DNA from 3 places in the Terrabacter sp. P2_E3 genome. Region 1 is predicted to be linked to each of the others. Evidence: predicted binding sites of a transcription regulator. Region 1 holds the regulator's gene; each other region holds the start of a gene.
The links. The regulator HrcA, encoded in region 1, represses chaperone genes, less so after heat shock. The targets are predictions, from matches to a motif close to TTNGCACTCGNNNNNNNCGAGTGCNAA.
Positions count from the first base shown of each region.

Region 2: groES (co-chaperone GroES) is a predicted target of HrcA. The motif match lies at 4,920-4,946, and genes of this name have one in related genera.
Region 3: groL (chaperonin GroEL) is a predicted target of HrcA. The motif match lies at 2,058-2,084, and genes of this name have one in related genera.

Region 1 covers NZ_JBFUEN010000009.1:74,669-83,775, forward strand. The annotation lists gene AC1DW8_RS12750 (glycosyltransferase family 61 protein) at 1-526, shown strand, start outside; gene AC1DW8_RS12755 (peptidylprolyl isomerase) at 533-1,258, opposite strand; gene hemW (radical SAM family heme chaperone HemW) at 1,321-2,556, shown strand; gene AC1DW8_RS12765 (aldehyde dehydrogenase family protein) at 2,583-4,079, shown strand; gene AC1DW8_RS12770 (CHAP domain-containing protein) at 4,221-5,939, shown strand; gene AC1DW8_RS12775 (DUF3097 domain-containing protein) at 6,012-6,896, opposite strand; gene hrcA (heat-inducible transcriptional repressor HrcA) at 7,064-8,107, shown strand; gene dnaJ (molecular chaperone DnaJ) at 8,190-9,107, shown strand, end outside.
Region 2 covers NZ_JBFUEN010000004.1:184,168-193,274, reverse strand. The annotation lists gene guaB (IMP dehydrogenase) at 1-97, opposite strand, end outside; gene AC1DW8_RS06960 (hypothetical protein) at 140-1,243, opposite strand; gene AC1DW8_RS06955 (sigma-70 family RNA polymerase sigma factor) at 1,258-1,824, opposite strand; gene AC1DW8_RS06950 (WhiB family transcriptional regulator) at 2,237-2,524, shown strand; gene groL (chaperonin GroEL) at 2,720-4,336, opposite strand; gene groES (co-chaperone GroES) at 4,471-4,767, opposite strand; gene AC1DW8_RS06935 (class I SAM-dependent methyltransferase) at 5,006-6,247, shown strand; gene AC1DW8_RS06930 (SRPBCC domain-containing protein) at 6,431-6,919, opposite strand; gene AC1DW8_RS06925 (metalloregulator ArsR/SmtB family transcription factor) at 6,916-7,251, opposite strand; gene AC1DW8_RS06920 (PfkB family carbohydrate kinase) at 7,387-8,217, opposite strand; gene AC1DW8_RS06915 (nucleoside hydrolase) at 8,217-9,107, opposite strand, start outside.
Region 3 covers NZ_JBFUEN010000002.1:69,092-73,020, forward strand. The annotation lists gene AC1DW8_RS02080 (MBL fold metallo-hydrolase) at 1-857, opposite strand, end outside; gene AC1DW8_RS02085 (hypothetical protein) at 962-1,510, shown strand; gene AC1DW8_RS02090 (HIT family protein) at 1,556-1,981, shown strand; gene groL (chaperonin GroEL) at 2,203-3,834, shown strand.

The DNA.
Region 1 (9,107 bases):
CTCCATGGCGGCCATCTGGGACCGCGTCGGGGACCACGTCGTCGCCTCGGCCGAAAAGCGCGAGCGCCCTCGCCGGATCTTCGTCTCCCGTCGGCCCTCCCTCAAGCGCTCGTGCCACAACGTCGCCGAGGTGGAGGCGTTCTTCGTCGATCGAGGCTTCGAGGTCGTCCACCCCGAGGACCACCCGCTCGCCGAGCAGGTGGCCCTCTTCCGCGCCGCCGGGACGATCGCAGGCTTCGCCGGCAGCGGCCTCTTCTCGCTGGCCTTCTGCCGGACGCCCAAGCGCGTCTTCGCGCTCGGACCCGATGCCTACACGGCCCGCAACGAGTACCTCATCTCGGCCCTGCGCGGTCACGACCTCACGGCGGTGCGCAGCCGGTCGGCCCTCGAGCACCCCGAGGGCTCATGGACCCAGCAGGCGTTCGCGTCGAGCTTCACCTTCGACCTCGACGACGAGGGTCGCTTCCTCGCCGAGCGGCTCGACCGCGCAGACTCCCTCGGGCCGCTGTCCCGACGGCGCGGCTGAGGGCGTTCAACCGGCGTGCACTCCGACGGAGAGCACGCTGATCGAGGTGAAGGGGGGCCCGTCCGACCGGAAGTCCTCGCCGCCGAGCCCCGCGATGTGCTGCACGACCTCCTGCCCCGACGTCACCCTGCCGATGAGGGAGTAGACCGGTGCCCCGGCCGGCACCGTGAAGTCGCGGTGGACGACGAAGAACTCACCGGCGGTCCCGGGGAAGCCGTCCCCCCGGGCCAGCCCGACGTCGCCGACCCGGTAGGTCCGATCCGCGGGCACGTTCTCGAGAGGCAGGTCGTAGCCGGGCTCGGCCGTGCTGCGTCCTGACGGGTCACCGCACTGGAGAAAGGCGGTCGGCGCCGGGTCCGTGGTGAGCCGGTGGCAGACGCTGTCGGTCCAGTAGCCCGCCCGGGCCAGCGTGACGAACGATGCGACGCTCCTGGGGGCGCGCCTCCCGTCGAGGCGGAACGTCAGGTCGCCACACGTCGAGCGGACGTCGGCGACCCAGCTCGAGCCCGCTGCCACGGACGCGTCCGGAGCTGCCGTGAAGGTCGGGAACGCCGAGGGCGGTAGCGGGGGAGCCGTGCACGAGACGCCGTCCGCGGCGGGCGCGGATGCCGGCTCCCCGCCGCGCAGTGCGACGACGGCGACGTACAGCGCGACCGCCAGTGCGGCGACGACCAGCGCGACCGTCGCGAGGAACCGCACGTTCCTGCGTCGCGACGACGGCGCCTCGGGCATGGGGGCAGCGTACGACCGGCGGAGTGGACGGGACATGCCTTCCGGGCTGGGACAATGGACGTATGCCGCCCTCAGCCCTCCCCGACGGCGACCCCGCTCCCAGCACGGGTGAGCTGCCCGCCGCGGCCCTGGCCGACCTCCCGGGCACCGACCTCGGCATCTACGTGCACGTGCCGTTCTGCACCGTCCGCTGCGGCTACTGCGACTTCAACACCTACACGCTGACCGAGCTCGGCGGCCCGGGCGCGAGCATCGGCATCGACACGTACGCCGACGCGGCCCTGCACGAGCTCGACCTCGCCCGTTCGGTCCTGGGCGACGAAGCGCCCGCGGTGTCAACGGTGTTCGTCGGTGGTGGCACTCCCACGATGCTGAGGTCCGCCGACCTCGTGACGGTGCTGGACGGCATACGCACGCGGTTCGGACTGGCCCCCGACGCGGAGGTCACGACCGAGGCCAACCCCGACTCCGTGACGCCCGACTCGCTCCGGGAGCTCGCCGAGGGCGGCTTCACGCGCGTCTCCGTCGGGATGCAGTCGGCGGTGCCCCACGTGCTCCGCACGCTCGAGCGCACCCATGACCCCGACAACGTCGCGCGAGCCGTCGCCGCCACGAAGGCGGCCGGGATGCAGGTCAGCGTCGATCTCATCTACGGTACGCCGGGGGAGTCGCTCGAGGACTGGCGACGCAGCCTCGAGACCGCCGTCGCCCTCGAGCCCGACCACATCTCGGCCTACGCGCTCGTCGTCGAGGACGGCACCAAGCTCGCGGCCCAGGTGCGCCGCGGGCTCGTGCCCGCGCCGGAGGACGACGACGAGGCCGACAAGTACGAGCTCGCCGACGAGCTGCTCTCCGCCGCCGGGTTCGGGTGGTACGAGGTGAGCAACTGGGCGCGCTCGGAGCGGACCCGGTGCCGCCACAACGTCGCCTACTGGTCGGGGACGAACTGGTGGGGCGTCGGGCCGGGCGCCCACAGCCACGTCGGCGGCCTCCGCTGGTGGAACGTCAAGCACCCCAGTGCGTATGCCGCCCGGCTGGGTGCGGGGGAGTCGCCCGCCCAAGCGCGCGAGATGCTCACCGACGACCAGCGCTACGACGAGCGTGTGCTGCTCGGCACACGCCTCGTCGAGGGACTGCCGGTCTCCGATCTGCGAGGATCGGGTCGCACCGCCGTGGCCGGCCTCATCGCCGACGGACTGCTCGACGGCACGGCCGTCCTGCGGGACTCGCGTCTCGTCCTGACCCGGCGCGGGCGCCTGCTCGCGGACACGGTGGTGCACCGGCTCCTCGCCTCCTGAGGAGCCCTCGACGAGGAAGGCCCCCGATGAGCGAGACCCTGTCGACGACCACCGGTGACGCGGCGGACTCCCACGCGAGCCGCGGAGCGGTGTCCCACGCCGCGGAGGTCGTCGCCGCGGCCCGACGCGCCTTCGACGACGGGGTCACCAAGCCCCGGGAGTGGCGCGTCGCCCAGCTGCGGGCCCTGCGCTCGCTGCTCGTCGACCACGAGGACGAGCTCGCCGAGGCGCTGCACGCCGACCTCGGCAAGAGCGCCACCGAGGCCTGGGTCACCGAGACCGGCTTCGTCGTGCGCGAGATCGACCACACGCTGCGCCACCTTCGGTCGTGGACCGCCCCGCGCCGCGTGCCGGTGCCGCTCTCGCTCGCACCCGGCCGGGCCAAGGTCGTGCGGGAGCCGCTCGGTGTCGTCCTCGTCATCGCGCCGTGGAACTACCCGGTCCAGCTGTGCCTCGCCCCGCTCGTGGGCGCGCTCGCCGCCGGCAACGCCGTCGTCCTCAAGCCGAGCGAGGTCGCCCCCGCCACCTCGCGGGTGCTCGCACGCCTGTTGCCCCTGAAGCTCGACGCCGCGGCAGTCCACGTCGTCGAGGGTGCGGTCCCGGAGACGACCGCGCTGCTCGCCGAGCGTTTCGACCACATCTTCTACACCGGCAACGGAGTCGTCGGCCGGGTCGTCCTCGAGGCAGCCGCCCGTCACCTGACGCCGGTGACGCTCGAGCTCGGGGGCAAGTCCCCGGCCTACGTGGCCGACGATGCCGACCTCGAGGTGACCGCCCGGCGGCTCGTCTGGGGCAAGTTCACCAATGCTGGCCAGACGTGCGTGGCGCCCGACTACGTGCTCGCGAGCCGCTCGACGCTCGATGCCCTCAAACCCCTTCTCAGGCAAGCGATCCGAGAGGCGTTCGGTGACGACCCGTCGGCATCGGCCGACTACGGCCGGATCGTCAACGCGCGCCACTTCGAGCGGCTCACCGCTCTCGTCGACCCGGCCAGGGTCGTTGCCGGCGGTCGGTCCGACGTGTCCACGCGCTACCTCGAGCCGACTCTGGTCGAGGTCGACGACGCGGACGACCCGCGTGAGCTCGTCATGCGTGAGGAGATCTTCGGGCCCGTCCTGCCTCTCGTCGCCGTCGACGGGCTCGACGCGGCGATCGACGTCGTCAACCGACGTGACAAGCCGCTGGCGCTCTACGTCTTCACGAGCTCCGACGAGGTGCGTCAGCGCTTCGTGCGCGACACCTCGTCCGGCGCGCTCGGCTTCAACATCCCCCTCGCGCACCTCGCCGTCCCCGGCCTGCCCTTCGGTGGGGTGGGGCCCAGCGGCATGGGCGCGTACCACGGCGAGCGGTCCGTCGCGCTCTTCTCGCACGACAAGGCCGTGCTCACGCTGCCCACCAGGCCCGACACCACGGTCTGGGTGCGACCGCCCTTCACCTCGCTCAAGGAGCAGGTCATCGCCCGCCTCGCCGTCCCCGGCCGCCGGCGACGCGAGGACCGCTCGGAGCCGCAGCAGCACAAATGACAGCCGTGTCACTAACACAGGAGTGGTCCGAGGTCACGTAGATCTCTCGCGTGTCGCATGGGATTTCTGGGAAACCAGTGATCGTGTGGCCCGATTGTCCTAGATTGCCGAGAGCACCCACGGCGACCACGGGAGACACCGATGCCACTCGAGCGCGACCCCATGGCCGAGCCACGTCTCTCCGGGCCCGGCACCGCCGCCGCTCGGGGGCGCCGTCCCGCACGGACGCGCACCGGCGCCGTGCTCCTCGCGCTGGTCGCGCTCCTGCTCGGCGCCGTCGGGACGGTCGGTCGGGCGGGACCGGCCCGCTCCGCCGAGTGGATCGTGCTGTGCACCGGCTACGACCCGTGCCAGGCGGCCGGCTACCCGAACTCGGGCTACAAGGACAACAGCGCCACGAGCTACTGGCGCCAGTCGACGGGGCACAACTGCACGAACTACGTCGCCTACCGCCTTGTCAAGAACGGCCTGCCCAACACCAAGCCCGCCACCTTGTCCGGCAACGCCTACAACTGGGGTCCGGCCTTCCCGAGCCAGACCAACGACGACCCTGCCGTCGGCTCGGTCGCCTGGTGGAACACCTCCTTCTCCTCGACGGGACACGTCGCCTACGTCGAGAAGGTGGTGTCGGCCGACGAGATCCTCGTGTCCGAGGACAACTGGGGTGGCGACTTCAAGTGGCGCAAGGTCACCCGGGCCGGCGGCAAGTGGCCCAACGGCTTCATCCACCTCAAGGACCAGGGCGCGACGGTCGTCGACACCGATGTCTACCGCCCCGTGACCCCCACCCGGCTGCTCGACACCCGCACCGGCCTCGGGGCTCCGGCCGCCAAGGTCGCGGCCGGCACGTCGATCGGCCTGCAGGTCAGCGGCCGAGGCGGCGTCCCGAGCGGCGGGGTCGGCACCGCGTTCCTCAACGTGACGGTCACCGCGCCCGCCGCGGCCGGCTACCTCACGAGCTACCCGTCCGGTGTGACCCGGCCCGGCTCCCGCAGCGTCACCTACCCGGCCGCCGGCACGATCAGCGAGCTCGTCCCGGCCCGGCTCGGCACCGACGGCAAGGTCCGGCTCTACACCTCGGCGGCGGCGCACCTCGTCGCGGAGGTCGTCGGGTGGTACCCCACGACGGGGCACCTCGTCTCCGTCACGCCGGCCCGTGTCCTCGACACGCGCACCGGTCTCGGCACCGCCCAGGTGCGCGTGCCCGCGAACGGCAGCGTCGACCTGCCGGTGGCCGGCGCCGGCATCGTCCCGAGCACGGGGGCGTCGGCCGTCGTCCTCGCCGTCTCGGCGGCCGCGCCCAGCGCGGGCGGCTGGCTGACGGCATACCCGACGGGGACGACCCGGCCGACGACCGCGCACGTGCGCTACGACGCGGACGCCGCCATGACGGGCGTCGTCGTGTCGCGGATCGGCACCGGCGGCAAGGTGACCATCCAGTCCACGGCCGAGACCGACCTGCTCGTCGACGTGGTCGGCTGGTTCAGGACGGGCGGTGACCACGTCGCGCTCGCCCCGTCACGAGTGCTCGACACGCGCATCGGGCTCGGTGCCCCGACGGGGCGCGTCGCGGCGGGCTCGACCGTCTCGGTGCCCGTCCTCGGCCGGGCCGGGGTGCCCACCGTCGGGGTGGCGGCCGTGTCGATCACCCTGACGCCCATCGCGCCGACGGCGACGACCGCCGTGACGGCGTACGCCTCGGGCACGACCCGACCGACCCCCGCGAACGTCACCGTGGCCTCGGGCCGCGCCCGGGTCAACGCCGTCGTCGTCCCCGTCGGCGCCGACGGGGCGATCACGGTGCACACGAGCGCGGCGTCCTACCTCGTCGTCGACGTCCAGGGCTACCTCAAGAAGTGACCTGGGGGACCTGGGCGACCTGGGCGACCTGGGCGCCCTGCCCGCCACGGCGTCCCGGGCGCCCGTCGCCGCTCAGGCGCCGGGCTCGGTGACGAAGTCGATGAGCTCCTCGACGCTCGCGAGCAGCGTCGGCTCGAGGTCGGCGTAGGTGCGCACCGTGCCGAGGATCCGCTTCCACGCGTTGGCGATGTCGGCCTGGCTCGCGTGGGCCCAGCCGAGCTCGGCGCAGATGCCGTGCTTCCACGACGTCCCGCGCGGGATGACCGGCCACTGCTGCCAGCCGAGCCGTTCCGGGCGCACGGACTGCCAGACGTCGACGTAGGGGTGGCCGAGGATGCGCACGTGCTGGGACAGGCCCGGGAGCGCCTGGGCCTGCGCGACGATGCGGGCCTCCTTGGTGCCGGGGACGAGGTGGTCGACGAGCACGCCGAGGCGCCGACCGGGTCCCGGCTGGAACTCGGAGATGATGCCGGCGAGGTCGTCGACGCCGTCCATGAGTTCGACGACGACGCCCTCGACGCGCAGGTCGTCGCCCCAGACCTTCTCCACGAGCTCGGCGTCGTGACGACCCTCGACGTAGATCCGCGACCCGCTCGCGACGCGCGCTCGCGCTCCCTCGACGGCGACCGAGCCGCTCGCGGTCCGGGACGCGGCCCGGCGGGCGTCGGCGAGGGCAGCGCCGGCGGCGGCCTGCGGGGGAGTGAGTGTCACCGGGGCGCCGTCGACGAGGAAGCCCGGGCCGAGGGGGAAGGCCTTGGTGCGCCCGCGGCGGTCCTCGAGGTGGACGACGTGCATGCCGCCGGCCTTCTCGACCCGCACGACGGCGCCGACCCAGCCGGTCTCGACCTCCTCGACGACGAGGTCGGGCTCGGCCGGGGTCGGGGTCGACCGGCCGCGGCGCGGGGCACGCCAGTCGCCGCTGAGCACGTCGGATCCGTAGCGATCGTTGGGGGACACGACTAGGGAGGGTATGCCGCTTGGTGGACCCGGACGCAGCCGCCACGCGGGCGGGGTCGGAGCTGCCCCGACGGCATACGGTTGGATGAAATCGGAGATCCGCGAGGCACGACGTAGACTTGGCACTCGTCGATCGAGAGTGCCAGACCCGTGAAGGAGGGGACGCGATGAGCGAGGACCGCAGGCTGATGGTGCTGCGCGCGATCGTGCAGGACTACGTCCAGACCTCCGAGCCCGTGGGGAGCCGGGCCCTCGTCGAGCGCCACCACCTCGGCGTCAGCGCCGCGACCGTGCGCAACGACATGGCCCTGCTCGAGGAGGAGGGCCTCATCCACGCGCCGCACACGTCGGCCGGGCGCGTGCCCACCGATGCCGGCTACCGCGTCTTCGTCGACCGGCTGAGCGCCGTCAAGCCCCTCGGGTCGGGCGAGCGCCGGGCCATCGGCCAGTTCCTCGAGGGCGCCGTCGACCTCGACGACGTCGTCGACCGCACCGTGCGCCTGCTCGCGAGCCTGACCCGTCAGGTCGCCGTCGTGCAGTACCCCTCGCTCACGCGGTCGACGGTGCGCCACATCGAGCTCGTGCCGATGGGGTCCTCGCACCTGATGATCGTGCTCATCGTCAACACCGGGCGCGTCGAGCAGCGCGTCGTCGACACGGGCCGCGTGCTCTCCGACGGCACGGGCGAGGCGCTGGTCGCCTCGATCCGCGCGCGCATCAACGAGGTGGCGGCCGGCGTGCCGTTCACCGTGGCCGCGACCCGCCTTCGGCGCCTCGTCGACGAGGCCGACGAGGCCGACCGTGCCGCCATGGAGGCCGTGGTGTCCGCCCTCGGCGACGCCCTCGTCGAGGAGCGTGAGGAGCGCGTCGTCCTCGCCGGTCAGGCCAACCTCGCACGCGCCGGCACCGACTTCCCCCGCACCATCGGCCCGATCCTCGAGGCCCTCGAGGAGCACGTGACGCTGCTGCGCCTGCTCGGCCAGCTCGGCGACGACCCCGACCTCGTCTCCGTGCGCATCGGGTCCGAGAACCCCGTGACCGGGCTCCAGTCGACGTCCCTCGTGTCGATGGGCTACGGCTCCGGTGCCGAGCGCGTCGCGAGCCTCGGAGTGCTGGGCCCGACCCGCATGGACTACCCCACGACGATGGCCTCGGTCCGCGCCGTCGCGCGCTACGTCTCCGAGATCCTCGACGAGAACCAGGCCACCTGACCCACCTGCAGCACAGCGGCCAGTCCGCCGGCGCAGCGCCGCGCCGGAACCGAAAGCACCACGTACCAAAAGGAATCTCAGCTTGAACGACTACTACGCCGTCCTCGGGGTCTCGCGCGACGCGAGCCAGGAGGAGATCAAGAAGGCCTACCGTCGGCTCGCCCGCAAGCTGCACCCGGACGTGAATCCCGGCGCCGAGGCCGAGGAGGAGTTCAAGCGGGTCTCGCAGGCCTACGACGTGCTCTCCGACCCGCAGAAGCGCCAGTCCTTCGACATGGGCGCCGACCCCTTCGCCTCGGGCGGTGGCGCCGGTTTCGGTGCGGGACAGGGTTTCTCGTTCAGCGACGTCATGGACGCCTTCTTCGGCGCGGGCGCCCAGGCCGGCACGCGCGGACCCCGGGCCCGCGTGCAGCGCGGCCAGGACGCCCTCGTGCGCCTCGACATCGACCTGTCGAAGGCCGTCTTCGGCTCCGAGGAGGAGCTGACGCTCGACACCGCGGTCGGCTGCAAGCGCTGCGACGGCGACGGAGCCGAGCCCGGGACCGGTCGCCAGACCTGCCAGATCTGCAAGGGCGCCGGTGAGGTGCAGCAGATCCAGCGGAGCTTCCTCGGCCAGGTCATGACCTCGCGCCCGTGCGTCAACTGCCAGGGCTACGGCTCGACCCTCACCGACCCGTGCCACGACTGCTCGGGTGACGGCCGCGTGCGCACCCGTCGCTCGCTCAAGCTCAAGGTGCCCGCGGGCGTCGACACCGGCACCCGCATCCAGCTGACCGGAGAGGGCGAGGTCGGCCCCGGCAACGGGCCCAAGGCCGACCTCTACGTCGAGATCCGCGTCGTCAACCACGACACCTACACCCGTCGCGGTGACGACCTGCACTGCAACGTCGAGCTGCCCATGGCCGCGGCCGCGCTCGGCACGAGCTTCAAGCTGTCCACCTTCGACGGCATGCAGGACCTCGAGATCAAGCCCGGCACGCAGAGCGGCGACGTGCTGACC
Region 2 (9,107 bases), on a different contig from region 1:
GGGCGAGGTCGCTGTAGCCCGGCAGGAGCAGGACGTCGTCGTACGTCAGCCCCATCGAGGCGAAAGCAGCGGGCACGTCAGACGATCCGAGGCTCATTGCCCGATTCTACGGGCTGCCGAGGGCGCGACCGAACGTGCCTCAGAGGGTGGGCACGACGGGCAGCGTGAGGGCGCTGACGACGCCCGCTGTCGTCGAGGCGGCGCCGTCGAGCGTGCCCGACAGGGTGTCGGTGAGACCGTCGGTGCCGCTGGTGCCGCTGGTGCCGCTGGTGCCGCTGGTGCCGCCGGTGCCGCCGGTGCCGCTGGTGCCGCTGGTGCCGCTGGTGCCGCTGGTGCCGCTGGTGCCGTCGCTCGTGCTGCCGGACGTGCCGGACGATCCCGATCCGCTCGAGCCGCCGGTGGTTCCGGTCGGGCGCGGACGGACGGGGCCGGTCGGGCGCGTCTTGGACGCCGGGGCGGTGGGGGTGCTCGTGGCGAGCGTGGCCTGCGGGACGACCTCGGACGTGCCCGTCGGGGTGGGAGTCGGCGTGGCCGTCGGCGTCACGGTGGCCTTCTTCCCGCCCTTGGTGCCGACGGCTGGCTTCTTGCCGTTGTTCGTCGCCTGCGGCGTGCCGGTCTGGCCACCGCCGGCCGCGGTGCCGCCCTGCGGGTTGCCGACCTGACCGCTTCCGACCTGACCGCTTCCCGTCTGGCCGTTGCCGGTCTGGCCCTTCTGCCCGCCGTTCAGGCCGTTCGCGACCGGACGCCCGCCCTCCGCACCGGCGCCGGCGCCGGGCATGCCGTTGGTCCCCGCAGCAGCCGCGCGGCCCTGGGCGGCGACCACCGCGGCGGGCAGCAGCACGATCGTGCCGTCCTCGGCGCGCGCGAGGACGAGTCCCCTGGCCTCGGTGGTGCCCGAGGTCTGCGGGAGGCCGAGGCGCGCCAGCAGCGCGCTGGGGCTGTCGCTCCGGGCGCTCTCGTCCATCTTCTTGACGATGCGGGCGCGGTCGGCCTGGCTCGGACCGTTGGTCGGGAGCGTGACGGCGGCCGCGACCCCGGCACCGGACGCTGCGACCGCGAGGGCCGCGAAGGCCCCGAGGTAGCGGTGCTTGTTGGCGACCCGTCGGCGCCCGGTGCGCGAGGGCAGCGGGGTGTCGGCGTGGGCCGCGAGGGCACCGAGCAACGCGGCGACCGGCTCGGACCCGGCGTCCACGCGGCCGGCGAGGCGGTCGAGCAGCAGGTCGTCGGCGATGAGGTCGCTCATGGGAGACAGGTCGTTCACGCGACGTCACCCGCTCCGGCCTCGGCGATCATCGCGCGGAGCCTCGTCAGAGCCCGGTGCTGGGCGACACGGATCGCGCCGGCAGACATGCCGAGCGCGGCCGCGGTCTCGTCGGTACTCATGCCGACGGCGACGCGCAGCGTGAGGATCTCGCGCTGCTGGCCGGGCAGCTGCTGCATGAGGGCCATCGCCGTCGCGGCGTCGTCGCGCATGACGGCGACGTACTCGGGCGACGGACCGTCGTCAGGTCCGTCGGGGACGTCGGCCACGGGTGAGGGTCCGCGCATCGCGGCACGCTGGGCGTCGGCGAGCTTGCGGGAGGTGATGGTGTAGACGAACGCCTCGAACGGCAGCCCGCGCTCCTGGTAGGTCGGCAGGGCGGTCACGACGGCCATGCACACCTCCTGAGCGACGTCCTGGGCTGTGTCCTCGGCGCCGAAGCGGCCGAGGCGGACGCGGGAGTACCGCAGGGCCATGTCCCTGACGCGCGCCAGCAGCACGTCGCGCGCGTTGTCGTCACGCGCGGCGAGAGCCGCGAGCTCACGAAGCGATGGAGCGTCCATCCGCTCCATCGCACCAACGCCGCCGGGTGTTACGCCGGTGTGCGTGGACCAACCAAGACCCATGTGAGTCCTCGTCCCCCCGAACTGTTGTCTGTGCAGGCGACGCCTTCGTCTGCGCCGCCGTCTTCGTCTGCGCCGCCGTCTTCGTCTGCGCCGCCGTCGGTGCTCGCCCAGAGCGGGGCCATGGTAGTGCGAACGGACCCCTCGGGACGAGTTCGGATGGTCGGATCCGACTCCTTGGACGAGCATGCCATCCAGATGGCAATTCTTGAACAAGTCCTTAAGATTCCGCTCTTTATCCGTGATCGCGTGCCCGGTTAGCGTCGATTCCGCGGTCCCGCGACCCCACCACACGCACCGAGCGGGCCGGTACGACACGGCGGGCACCCCCGCCCGACCGAGAGACGAGTTCATGGCCGAGATCACCCGCCTGCCCGGACCGGTAGCCGACCTCTGGGACTGGCAGCTGGACGGGGCCTGCCGAGGCGTCAGCCCCGAGGTCTTCTTCCACCCCGAGGGCGAGCGCGGCCCACGCCGTCGCAACCGGGACGCCCAGGCCAAGGCCGTGTGCGCCGCCTGTCCCGTCGTGGCCCAGTGCCGCTCGCACGCCCTCGAGGTCCGCGAGCCGTACGGCGTCTGGGGCGGGCTGACCGAGGCCGAGCGCGAGGTCCTCTACGACGGCATCCAGGAGGCCTCCTGACCGTCTGACGGTCGCCGGCACACGCCGCCGACGACCGACACAGCCGCTCGACCGGACCGCGAGACACGACGGGGTCGCGGAGGTCGAGACGCAGCGAGGGCCGCTCCCCGTCGGGGAGCGGCCCTCGCTGTCGTGCCGGGGCGTGGGACCAGGGCCCGTCAAGGACCCCGGTCGTATGCCGTGTCGCGCGGTCGGTCAGTGACCGTGACCGTGGCCGTGACCGCCGGCCGCCGGCTCCTCGTCCTCGGGCTTGTCGACGACGAGCGTGTCGGTCGTGAGGATCATCGACGCGATGGACTCGGCGTTGCGCAGCGCGGAACGGGTGACCTTGACCGGGTCGATGACGCCGGCGGCGATGAGGTCGCCGTACTCGCCCGTCGCCGCGTTGAGGCCCTGGCCGATGGGCAGCTCGGCCACCTTGGAGGTGACGACGTAGCCCTGGAGGCCGGCGTTCTCGGCGATCCAGCGCAGCGGCTCGGCGACGGCCTTGCGCACGATGGACGCGCCGGTGGCCTCGTCGCCGGTCAGCTCGAGGGCGTCGATGGCGGACGCGGCGTGGATGAGGGCGGTGCCGCCACCGGCGACGATGCCCTCCTCGATGGCCGCGCGGGTCGCCGAGATGGCGTCCTCGATGCGGTGCTTCTTCTCCTTGAGCTCGACCTCGGTGTGCGCGCCGACCTTGATGACGCAGACGCCACCGGCGAGCTTGGCGAGGCGCTCCTGGAGCTTCTCGCGGTCCCAGTCGGAGTCGGTGCGCTCGATCTCGGCCTTGATCTGGTGGACGCGGCCGGAGACCTCGCCCTCCTCGCCGTTGCCGTCGATGATCGTCGTGTTGTCCTTGGTGAGGACGACGCGACGGGCCTGGCCGAGGACGGTCAGGTCGGCCTGGTCGAGGCTGAGCCCGACCTCGGGCGCGATGACCTGGCCACCGGTCAGGATGGCGATGTCCTGGAGCATGGCCTTGCGGCGGTCGCCGAAGCCGGGGGCCTTGACTGCGGCGACGTTGAACGTGCCGCGGATCTTGTTGACGACGAGCGTCGAGAGGGCCTCGCCGTCGACGTCCTCGGCGATGATGAGCAGCGGCTTGCCGGACTGCACGACCTTCTCGAGGACCGGGAGCACCTCGGCGACCGAGGAGATCTTGCCCTGGTTGATGAGCACGTAGGCGTCCTCGAGGACGGTCTCCATGCGCTCGGTGTCGGTGACGAAGTACGCCGAGAGGTAGCCCTTGTCGAACTGCATGCCCTCGGTGAACTCGAGCTCGGTCGCCGTCGTCGAGGACTCCTCGACGGTGATGACGCCGTCCTTGCCGACCTTGTCGAACGCCTCGCCGATGAGACCACCGAGGGTGGCGTCCTGGGCGGAGAGCGTCGCCACGGAGGCGATCTCGTCCTTGCCGTCGACCTCGCGGGCGTTCTCGAGAAGGCGGTCGTTGACCGCGGTGACGGCCTTGTCCATGCCGCGCTTGAGGGCGGCCGGGGCGGCGCCGGCGGCGACGTTGCGCAGGCCCTCCTTGACCATGGCCTGGGCGAGGACGGTCGCGGTCGTCGTGCCGTCACCGGCGACGTCGTTGGTCTTGGTCGCGACCTCCTTGGCGAGCTGGGCGCCGAGGTTCTCGTAGGGGTCCTCGAGCTCGATCTCGCGGGCGATGGTCACGCCGTCGTTCGTGATCGTGGGGGCGCCCCACTTCTTGTCGATGACGACGTTGCGGCCCTTCGGGCCGAGCGTCACCTTGACGGCGTTGGCGAGCGCGTCAACGCCGCGCTCGAGCGACTTGCGGGCGGAGTCGTCGAACTCCAGCTGCTTGGCCATGGTGTTCCTTTGGCTCGGGTTGCTTTGTGGTTCTTGGGAATCCGGGCATCTGCGAGCATGCCCGGTCAAACGAGACGCACCCCGGGGAGACCCCAGCGGGGCTCACCGGGGTGCGGTCACGGCATACGGCTGGGTCAGCCGACGATGGCGAGGACGTCGCGGGCCGAGAGGATCAGGAACTCCTCGCCGCCGTACTTGACCTCGGTGCCGCCGTACTTGCTGTAGATGACCTTGTCGCCGACCTTGACGTCGAGCGGGACGCGCTCGGTGCCGGTGTCGTTGAAGCGGCCGGGGCCGACAGCGAGGACCTCGCCCTCCTGGGGCTTCTCCTTGGCCGTGTCCGGGATGACGAGGCCGGACGCAGTGGTCTGCTCGGCCTCGAGGGACTTGACGACGATGCGGTCTTCGAGCGGCTTGATGGAAACCGACACGGTGGTGACCTTCCCTTCGGGACAGTCGGAAAACTGACTACGGACTGTGGGCTCTTCGAGGCTGGCCGCCGTCGCGGGGGTCGACCTCCCTCGATGAGGGTGCTGGCACTTTCAGGTCGAGAGTGCCAACAGGATGAAATCTAGGTTTGTCATTAGCACTCGGTCAAGTCGAGTGCCAGATTCGTCGGCGCGCCGCGGCCCGGACGGGCGCACCCACCGGCGCTGGCAGGATGAGGCCATGGATGCCGCCATGGTCGATCGCCTCTCCGCAGGTGAGGGCTGGGCCCTGCTCCAGTCGCTGCCTCCCTACGACGAGGACGGCTCGCTGCACCTGCAGGGCCGACTGCGCGAGGCGGGCTTCGCGGCCGACCTCGTCGCGGCCGCCATGACCCAGTCGCGGCTGCGCTCGCGCGGCACCGAGAAGTTCGGCGACTTCGCCGCCGGCATGCTCTTCACCTCCGACGGGCTCGAGCAGTCGACGCGCCTCGCCATCGCCGCGCGACACGCCCACCGGTATGCCGCTGCCGGGGTCCGCGACGTCTACGACCTCGGGTGCGGGCTGGGCGCCGACGCCATGGCGTTCGCCGGTCTCGACCTCACCGTCAACGCCGTCGACGCCGACGACACGACCGCCCGCATCGCCGCGGTCAACCTGCGCCACTGGCCGTCAGCCCGGGTGACGCACGGGCTCGCCGAGGACGTACACCTCCCGCAGGGCGAGGGGCGACGGCACCTCGGGCTGTGGCTCGACCCGGCCCGCCGCGTCACCGGCGTGGCCGACATCAGCGGGCGCACGAAGCGCGTCTTCTCGCTCGACGCGATCTCGCCGTCGTGGTCACAGGTGCTCGACTTCGCGGAGCAGGTGCCGGCGACGGGGGCCAAGCTCTCCCCCGCGTTCCCGCACGGCTCGGTCCCGTCGGGGGCGGAGGCGCAGTGGACGTCGTGGCACGGCGAGGTGCTCGAGTGCGCAGTCTGGTGGGGACCGCTCGTCTCGACCGCCGGACGGACCGCCGCCGTGTGCACCGAGACCTCGACGTCCGTCGTCACGGATCAGGACGCGGTCGACGGCGGCCAGAGACCCGGCCTCGGGTCGGTGACCGACATCGGCGAGTGGCTCTACGAGCCGGACCGGGCCGTCATCCGGGCCGGGCTCACGGGGGCGCTCGTGGCGGCCGTCGACGGCGCCGAGCTCGCGACGGGCGTCGGTTACGTCTCGAGCGGCGTCGCGCGCGAGCTGCCGTGGGCGCGGCGCTTCCGGGTCGTCGAGGCGATGCCCCTGTCGACGAAGCGGCTCGCCCGCTGGCTGCGCGACCACGGCCACGACCGGGTGACCATCAAGAAGCGTGGCGTGACTCTCGACGCCGACCTGCTGCGCCGGCAGCTGAAGATGACCGGCCGCGGCAAGGGCGGCTCCGAGGCGACGCTCGTCCTGACACGCGTCGGCGGCGGCCAGGTCGCCCTCGTCGTCACCCCCGCCTGACCGGCAGCCCCGGCTGACCGGCGCCCCCGGCTGCCAAAGCGACCGCCGCCGCTCGCGGCGTGCAGCGTCGGCGGGCGCCCGTCTCCGACGTGGCGTTCCAGCGTCAGCGGCCCGCCGCCGATGCCGCTCCCGGCAACAGACGCCTCGGCGCTCCTCGACCGAGCGCGACGGCCGCCACGGGCTTCAGGCGATGGCGGCGTAGAGCGCGTGCAGGGCGCTCCACGTGGCGTCCCAGTCCGCCATCGCAGCATCAGCGACGTCCGACTCCAGGCGACGCACGTAGGTGTCCCAGCCCGCGGCATACCCCGCTGCCTGGGCGCCGGTGAGCCGCTCGTGCCGCAGGTGCAGGCGGGCGCCCTCCCCGTCGGCGATGACCTCGGCGGTGACGACCGACCGCACGTCGCCGAGCGGCCACTCCCAGACGAGCCGGCTCGGCGCCTCGCACACCACCACGCGGCACACCGGGGTGTCGGCGTCGTCGAAGTGGATGGTGAAGTCGCCACCGGGTCGCAGCTCCCCCTGGACGGGGGCGAACCACCGCGCGAGGCGGTCGGGCTCGGTGCACGCCCGCCAGAGGTCGTCGGGCGACGTCGCGTAGTGCCGGTCGAAGACGACCGCCACCTCCTCGCCGTCGCGCTCGATCCGGCCCAGCACCTGCGTCAGCTCGCTCATCGGTGTCCCTGTCCCTGTCGTCGGGCCCGCGCGCCGCGGGCGATCTCGGTGTCGAGGGCGTCGAGGCGCCGCCCCCAGAACGAGCGGACCTCGCGGCACCACTGCTCGACCTCGTCGAGGGCGCCCGGCGCGAGCCGGTAGACGCGCCGTTGCCCGACGGCCTCGGCCTCGACGACACCGGCCTCCCGCAGCACGCGCAGGTGCCTCGAGATGCCCGGCCGCGCGGCGTCGAAGAGCGCCGCGACCTCGCCGGCCGTCAGCTCCTCACGGGCGAGGTGCTCGACGATGGTCCGCCGGGTCGGGTCGGTCAACGCGTCCCAGGTCCCACTCACGACCAAAGGGTAACCCTTGCGTTACGTAACGCACAAGGTACGCCTGTTCGCAACACATCGAGTAGGTCACGACCCACCGGGATCGGATCCTGGTGGGTCGTGACCTGCTCGGTGTGTTGCGGGGTGGGGTGGGGGTCAGAGTGCGGCGTCCGGCTGGGCCCCGACCCAGCGCACGGCGGCCGCGCCGGCCGCGTTGGCCGCCTCGAGGGCGCCCTGACGGTCCGCTCCCCCGGCGAGCGCCGCTGCGAGCGCCCCGCAGAACGCGTCCCCGGCACCGACCGTGTCACCGAGGTCGCGCTTCGCCACGGGTATGCCGTCCACGCCGTCCATCCCCCAGCGCGCGCCCGCTGCCCCGAAGGTCACGAGCAGCGACTCCGGCACGAGGTCGGAGTCGGCGAGGTCGCGCATCTCCGACTCGTTGACGACGACCGGGTCGGCGAGCGCGATGACGTCGGGCGGCAGGGTGGCATACGGCGCGAGGTTGAGGACGACCCGGGCTCCCGCGGCGTGGGCCGCGCGGGCGGCGTCGGCCACCGTCGCGAGGTCGACCTCGAGCGAGCAGAGCAGCACGTCGCCGGGTCCGAGCCCTCCGGCCTGCTCGACGAGCGCCCGGTCACGCTCACCGTTGGCGCCGGCCACGACGATGATCGAGTTCTCGCCCTGCTCGTCGACGGTGATGAAGGCCGTGCCGGTCGGGGCGCTTCCGCTCGTCGACACCGCTGCGGTGTCGATGCCGAGACCGGTGAGGCGGTCGAGGTAGGCCCGGCCGGGTCCGTCGTCGCCGACCCGGGCGAGCATCGAGACGGCCGCCCCGGCCCGAGCGGCAGCCGCGGCCTGGTTGCCACCCTTACCACCGGCATACGTGCCCCCGGCCTCACCGAGGAGGGTCTCGCCGGGCACCGGGTGCCGCTCGACGAGGATGACGACGTCGACGTTGAGCGAGCCGAGGACCGCGACGCGGCCCATCAGCGCTCGCCCACCCGGCCGAGCAGGGTGTCGGCCCAGAGCCGCGCGTAGCGGGGACCGTCGACCTCGAGAGCCACGTCGACCCGCACCGGCGCCTCGCCGTGCGGGTCGTGGGCCATGTCGCCGCTCCAGTCACGCCTGTCGACGATGGTGCGTCCCCGTGACCACGTGCCGGCGAGCTCGACGCGCAGGGGCAGCGGCTCGGTCCGGATCCCGGCCCGGTCGATGACGACGCAGACGGCGCCGGCGTCACCGATGGTCGACGCGGGCCGGTCGAAGCGGGCGTTCTGGAAGCGGATCAGGCTGCCCGCGAGCTCGGCGGGGCCCCGGCCACCCACAGAGACGAGCTCGTCGGCCAGCTCGGCCGACACGACGGGCTCGTAGAAGACGTCGAGGCCGTACATCGTCACCGGGATGCCGAGGTCGGCCGCGGCGTCGAGTGCGATCGCCGCCGCCTCGGGGTCGTGGAAGACGTTGAACTCGGCCGACGCCGTCGCGTTGCCGACGTTGGCGGCGCCGCCCATGAAGACGATCTCGGAGATGCCCGACACGACGTCCGGGTAGGTCCGGAGCAGCAGGGCGATGTTCGTCAGCGGCGCGAGGGGCACGAGCGTGACCGGGCGCTCCTGCTCCGCGGCCTCACGGCAGACGTCGCGCAGCAGCTCGACGGCGTGGCGCGGGTCGGCCTTCATGGCGGCGGGCGGCCAGCCCAGGTCACCCATGCCGTCGTCCCCGTGCACGTGGCGGGCGTCGACGGGCGCCTCCAGCAGGGGCCGCTCGGCACCCCGGCCCACCGGGACGTCAGTGCGTCCCGCGGTCTCGAGGACGAGCAGCGTGTTGCGCACGACGTCGTCGACGGGGGCGTTGCCGCCGACGCACGACACGGCGCG
Region 3 (3,929 bases), on a different contig from region 1:
CGGATGGCGGAGTCCAGGTGGTCGAGGGGGTAGGGCAGGCGCGGGTCCGGCGCGTTCAACGCCTTCGTGAGCGACGCCGCGCCGAGCCGGCGCTCGCGGATCACGGCGGCGACGACAGCGATCTCGTCGCGCTGGCGGGCCACGAAGGCGCCGTCCACGGGGTGTCCGTGTCCCGGCACGACGACCGTGCGGTCCTCGGCCAGGACGAGGTGCGAGGTGAGGGTGTCGGCCCACTCGAGCGGCCAGCAGTCGTCGCCGAAGGACGGGTGGGCGCTCTCCTCGACGAGGTCGCCGAGGAACATCGCGTCGGTGTCGGGCACGAGCACGGCCACGTCTCCGTCGGTGTGGCCGCGGCCGGCATACGTCATCGTGACGACGCGGTCACCGAGGTCGATCGTCGCGTTCGAGCCGAAGGTGCGGTCGGGCCCGCGGACCACGGTCGCCATGACCTCGGCGGCGTCGCGCGCGGTGTAGCCGTACTCCGGGCCGTCTCCGGGGTCGGCCCGGAAGGCGGCCTTGATCCGCTCGGCATCGGCGTCGATGGTGCGCCCGACGTTGTCGTGGGCGTGGACGATGGCGGTCTCGAAGGCGGTGTTGCCGAAGGTGTGGTCGAAGTGGACGTGCGTGTTGACGACGTGGCGGACCTCGATGTCACGGCCGAGGCGTCGGATGTCGTCGAGGACCTGGCTGCCCTGGATGCCGCTCGCCCGCGTGTCGATGACGACGGCACCGTGACGACCGAGCACCAGGCCGACGTTGACGTCCCACTGCCGGTAGCGCGCGACGAAGACCCGGTCGGCGACCTCGACGAAGCCGGTCGTCGCCGCGGGACGGTCCCCGGCCGGCGGCGCGCTCACCCCGCGTACCTCGGTGTGATCCACGTCTCCCCGAGCATGGGACCACCGTAGCGGCCACCCTCTGAGGAGGCGTCTCCCGCCCGATTCCTCTACGTTTGTGGACCATGTCGACCGAGAACCACACCTCCACTCCCGGCTCGAAGTCCCGACGCAAGGTCCTCATCGCCGCCGTCCTCGCGGCCGTCGCACTGCTCTCGACCGGCGCCGTCGCCTACTGGTCGGGCGACAGCTGGAGCGACGAGGCGATGTCGTCCAGCGGCTTCCCCGGCCTGCCCGGCGGTGACTGGACGAGCACGACCTCTGACGACGGCTGGGGCTCGGCCGACACCTCCGCTGCCGCGACCGGCACGCCCACCGCCGCGACCGGGACCACCCGCCCCGGGACCACGCGCGCCCCGGCGACCGCCGTCGTCGAGCCGGCCTCCGACCCGACCTCGTCGGTGCCGACCACCTCGGCTCCCGCCCCGTCGTCGAGCCGGGCCACGACGCCGCCCGCGCCGTCCTCGACCGTGGCCCCGAGCCCGTCGTCGACGCCCACGAGGGGCAACCCGAACCCGAAGCCGAAGCCGACCTCGACGAAGAAGCCCACCCCGACGCCGACCCCCTCGCCGACGTCGAGCGACGGCGGCTGCTTCCTGCTCATCATCTGCTGACCTGCCCGACCGGGCCGACGCGACCAGGCGTGGGAGCCTGTCGCCATGGACTGCGTCTTCTGCTCGATCGTGGCGGGGGAGGTGCCGGCCGACGTCGTGCTCGACGAGCCGGACCTCGTCGCCTTCCTCGACCGCCGCCCGGTCTTCAAGGGTCACGTCCTGCTCGTGCCGCGACGACACGTCGACACCCTCCTCGACCTCCCGGCCGAGCTGCACGCCACGGTGCTCGGGGCCACCCAGCGCCTCGCCGCGGCCGTCGTCGGGGCGCTCGGCGCACAGGGCACGTTCGTGGCGATGAACAACGTCGTGAGCCAGTCCGTGCCGCACCTGCACGTGCACGTCGTCCCGCGCACCAAGGGCGACGGGCTGCGCGGCTTCTTCTGGCCGCGGACGACCTATGCCTCGGAGCAGGAGTCCGCCGAGCATGCCGCCCGGATCGCCGCCGCGCTGGCACCGGCCGTGGACGCCTGACCCGAGCGGACGGCATACGCCCCAGCCCGTGGGGCCAGACGTTTGCACTCTCACCCCGAGAGTGCCAATAATGGCGTTAGCACTCTCCCTAGGGGAGTGACAGAAATGGGCCGTATGCCGAGGGGCTGGGTTCGCAGCTACATGAAGCTGGGGAGACCGGTCCCGTCCGTCGCGGGCGTCATGCGGGCCACCACCAACGATTCGCGTGGAGGACCACCCGAATGGCCAAGACCATTGCGTTTGACGAAGAGGCGCGTCGCGGGCTCGAGCGGGGAATGAACATCCTCGCCGACGCCGTCCGCGTGACCCTCGGCCCCAAGGGCCGCAACGTCGTCCTGGAGAAGAAGTGGGGCGCCCCCACGATCACCAACGACGGCGTCTCGATCGCCAAGGAGATCGAGCTCGACGACCCGTACGAGAAGATCGGCGCGGAGCTCGTCAAGGAAGTTGCCAAGAAGACCGACGACGTCGCCGGTGACGGCACGACGACGGCGACCGTGCTCGCCCAGGCGATGGTGAAGGAAGGCCTGCGCAACGTGGCCGCCGGCGCCAACCCGATGGCGCTCAAGCGCGGCATCGAGAAGGCCGTCGAGGCCGTCACCGCCCGCCTGCTCGAGCAGGCCAAGGAGATCGAGACCAAGGAGCAGATCGCCTCGACCGCCAGCATCTCGGCGGCCGACGAGGAGATCGGTGCTCTCATCGCCGAGGCGATGGACAAGGTCGGCAAGGAAGGTGTCATCACCGTCGAGGACTCCAACACCATGGGCCTCGAGCTGGAGATGACGGAGGGTATGCGCTTCGACAAGGGCTACATCTCCGCCTACTTCGTCACCGACACCGAGCGCATGGAGGCCGTCCTCGACGACGCCTACGTGCTCGTCGCGAACTCCAAGATCGGCAACATCAAGGACCTCATCCCGCTCCTCGAGAAGGTCATGCAGTCGGGCAAGCCGCTGCTGATCATCGCCGAGGACATCGAGGGTGAGGCCCTCGCGACGCTCGTCGTGAACAAGATCAAGGGCACGTTCAAGTCGGTCGCCGTCAAGGCTCCCGGCTTCGGCGACCGCCGCAAGGCCATGCTCACCGACATCGCCATCCTCACCGGTGGCCAGGTCATCTCCGAGGAGGTCGGTCTCAAGCTCGAGAACGCCACCCTCGACCTGCTCGGCCGCGCTCGCAAGGTCGTCGTCACCAAGGACGAGACGACCATCGTCGAGGACGCCGAGGACCGCTCGCAGATCGAGGGCCGCATCGCCCAGATCAAGGCCGAGATCGAGAAGTCGGACTCCGACTACGACCGCGAGAAGCTCCAGGAGCGCCTCGCCAAGCTCGCCGGCGGCGTCGCCGTCATCAAGGCGGGCGCGGCCACCGAGGTCGAGCTCAAGGAGCGCAAGCACCGCATCGAGGACGCCGTCCGCAACGCGAAGGCTGCCGTCGAGGAGGGCATCGTCGCCGGTGGTGGCGTCGCTCTCATCCAGGCCGCCAAGGCGCTCGACGAGCTCGTGCTCGAGGGTGACGAGGCGACCGGCGCCAACATCGTGCGCGTCGCGACCGAGGCCCCGCTCAAGCAGATCGCGATCAACGCCGGCCTCGAGGGTGGCGTCGTCGCGGAGAAGGTGCGCGGTCTCGAGGCCGGTCACGGTCTCAACGCCGCGTCGGGTGAGTACGTCGACCTGCTCGCCGCCGGCATCATCGACCCGGTCAAGGTGACGCGCTCGGCGCTGCAGAACGCAGCCTCGATCGCGGCGCTCTTCCTCACGACCGAGGCCGTCATCGCCGACAAGCCCGAGAAGCACGCGCCGGCCATGCCCGGTGGCGACGACATGGGCGGCATGGGCGGCATGGGCTTCTGAGCCCATCCGTCTGAGCAGCACCGCAGCACGTCGCAAGGGCGGCTCCTCCTCACGGGGGAGCCGCCCTTCGTCGTCCGCGGCCCGACGCCCGGCGG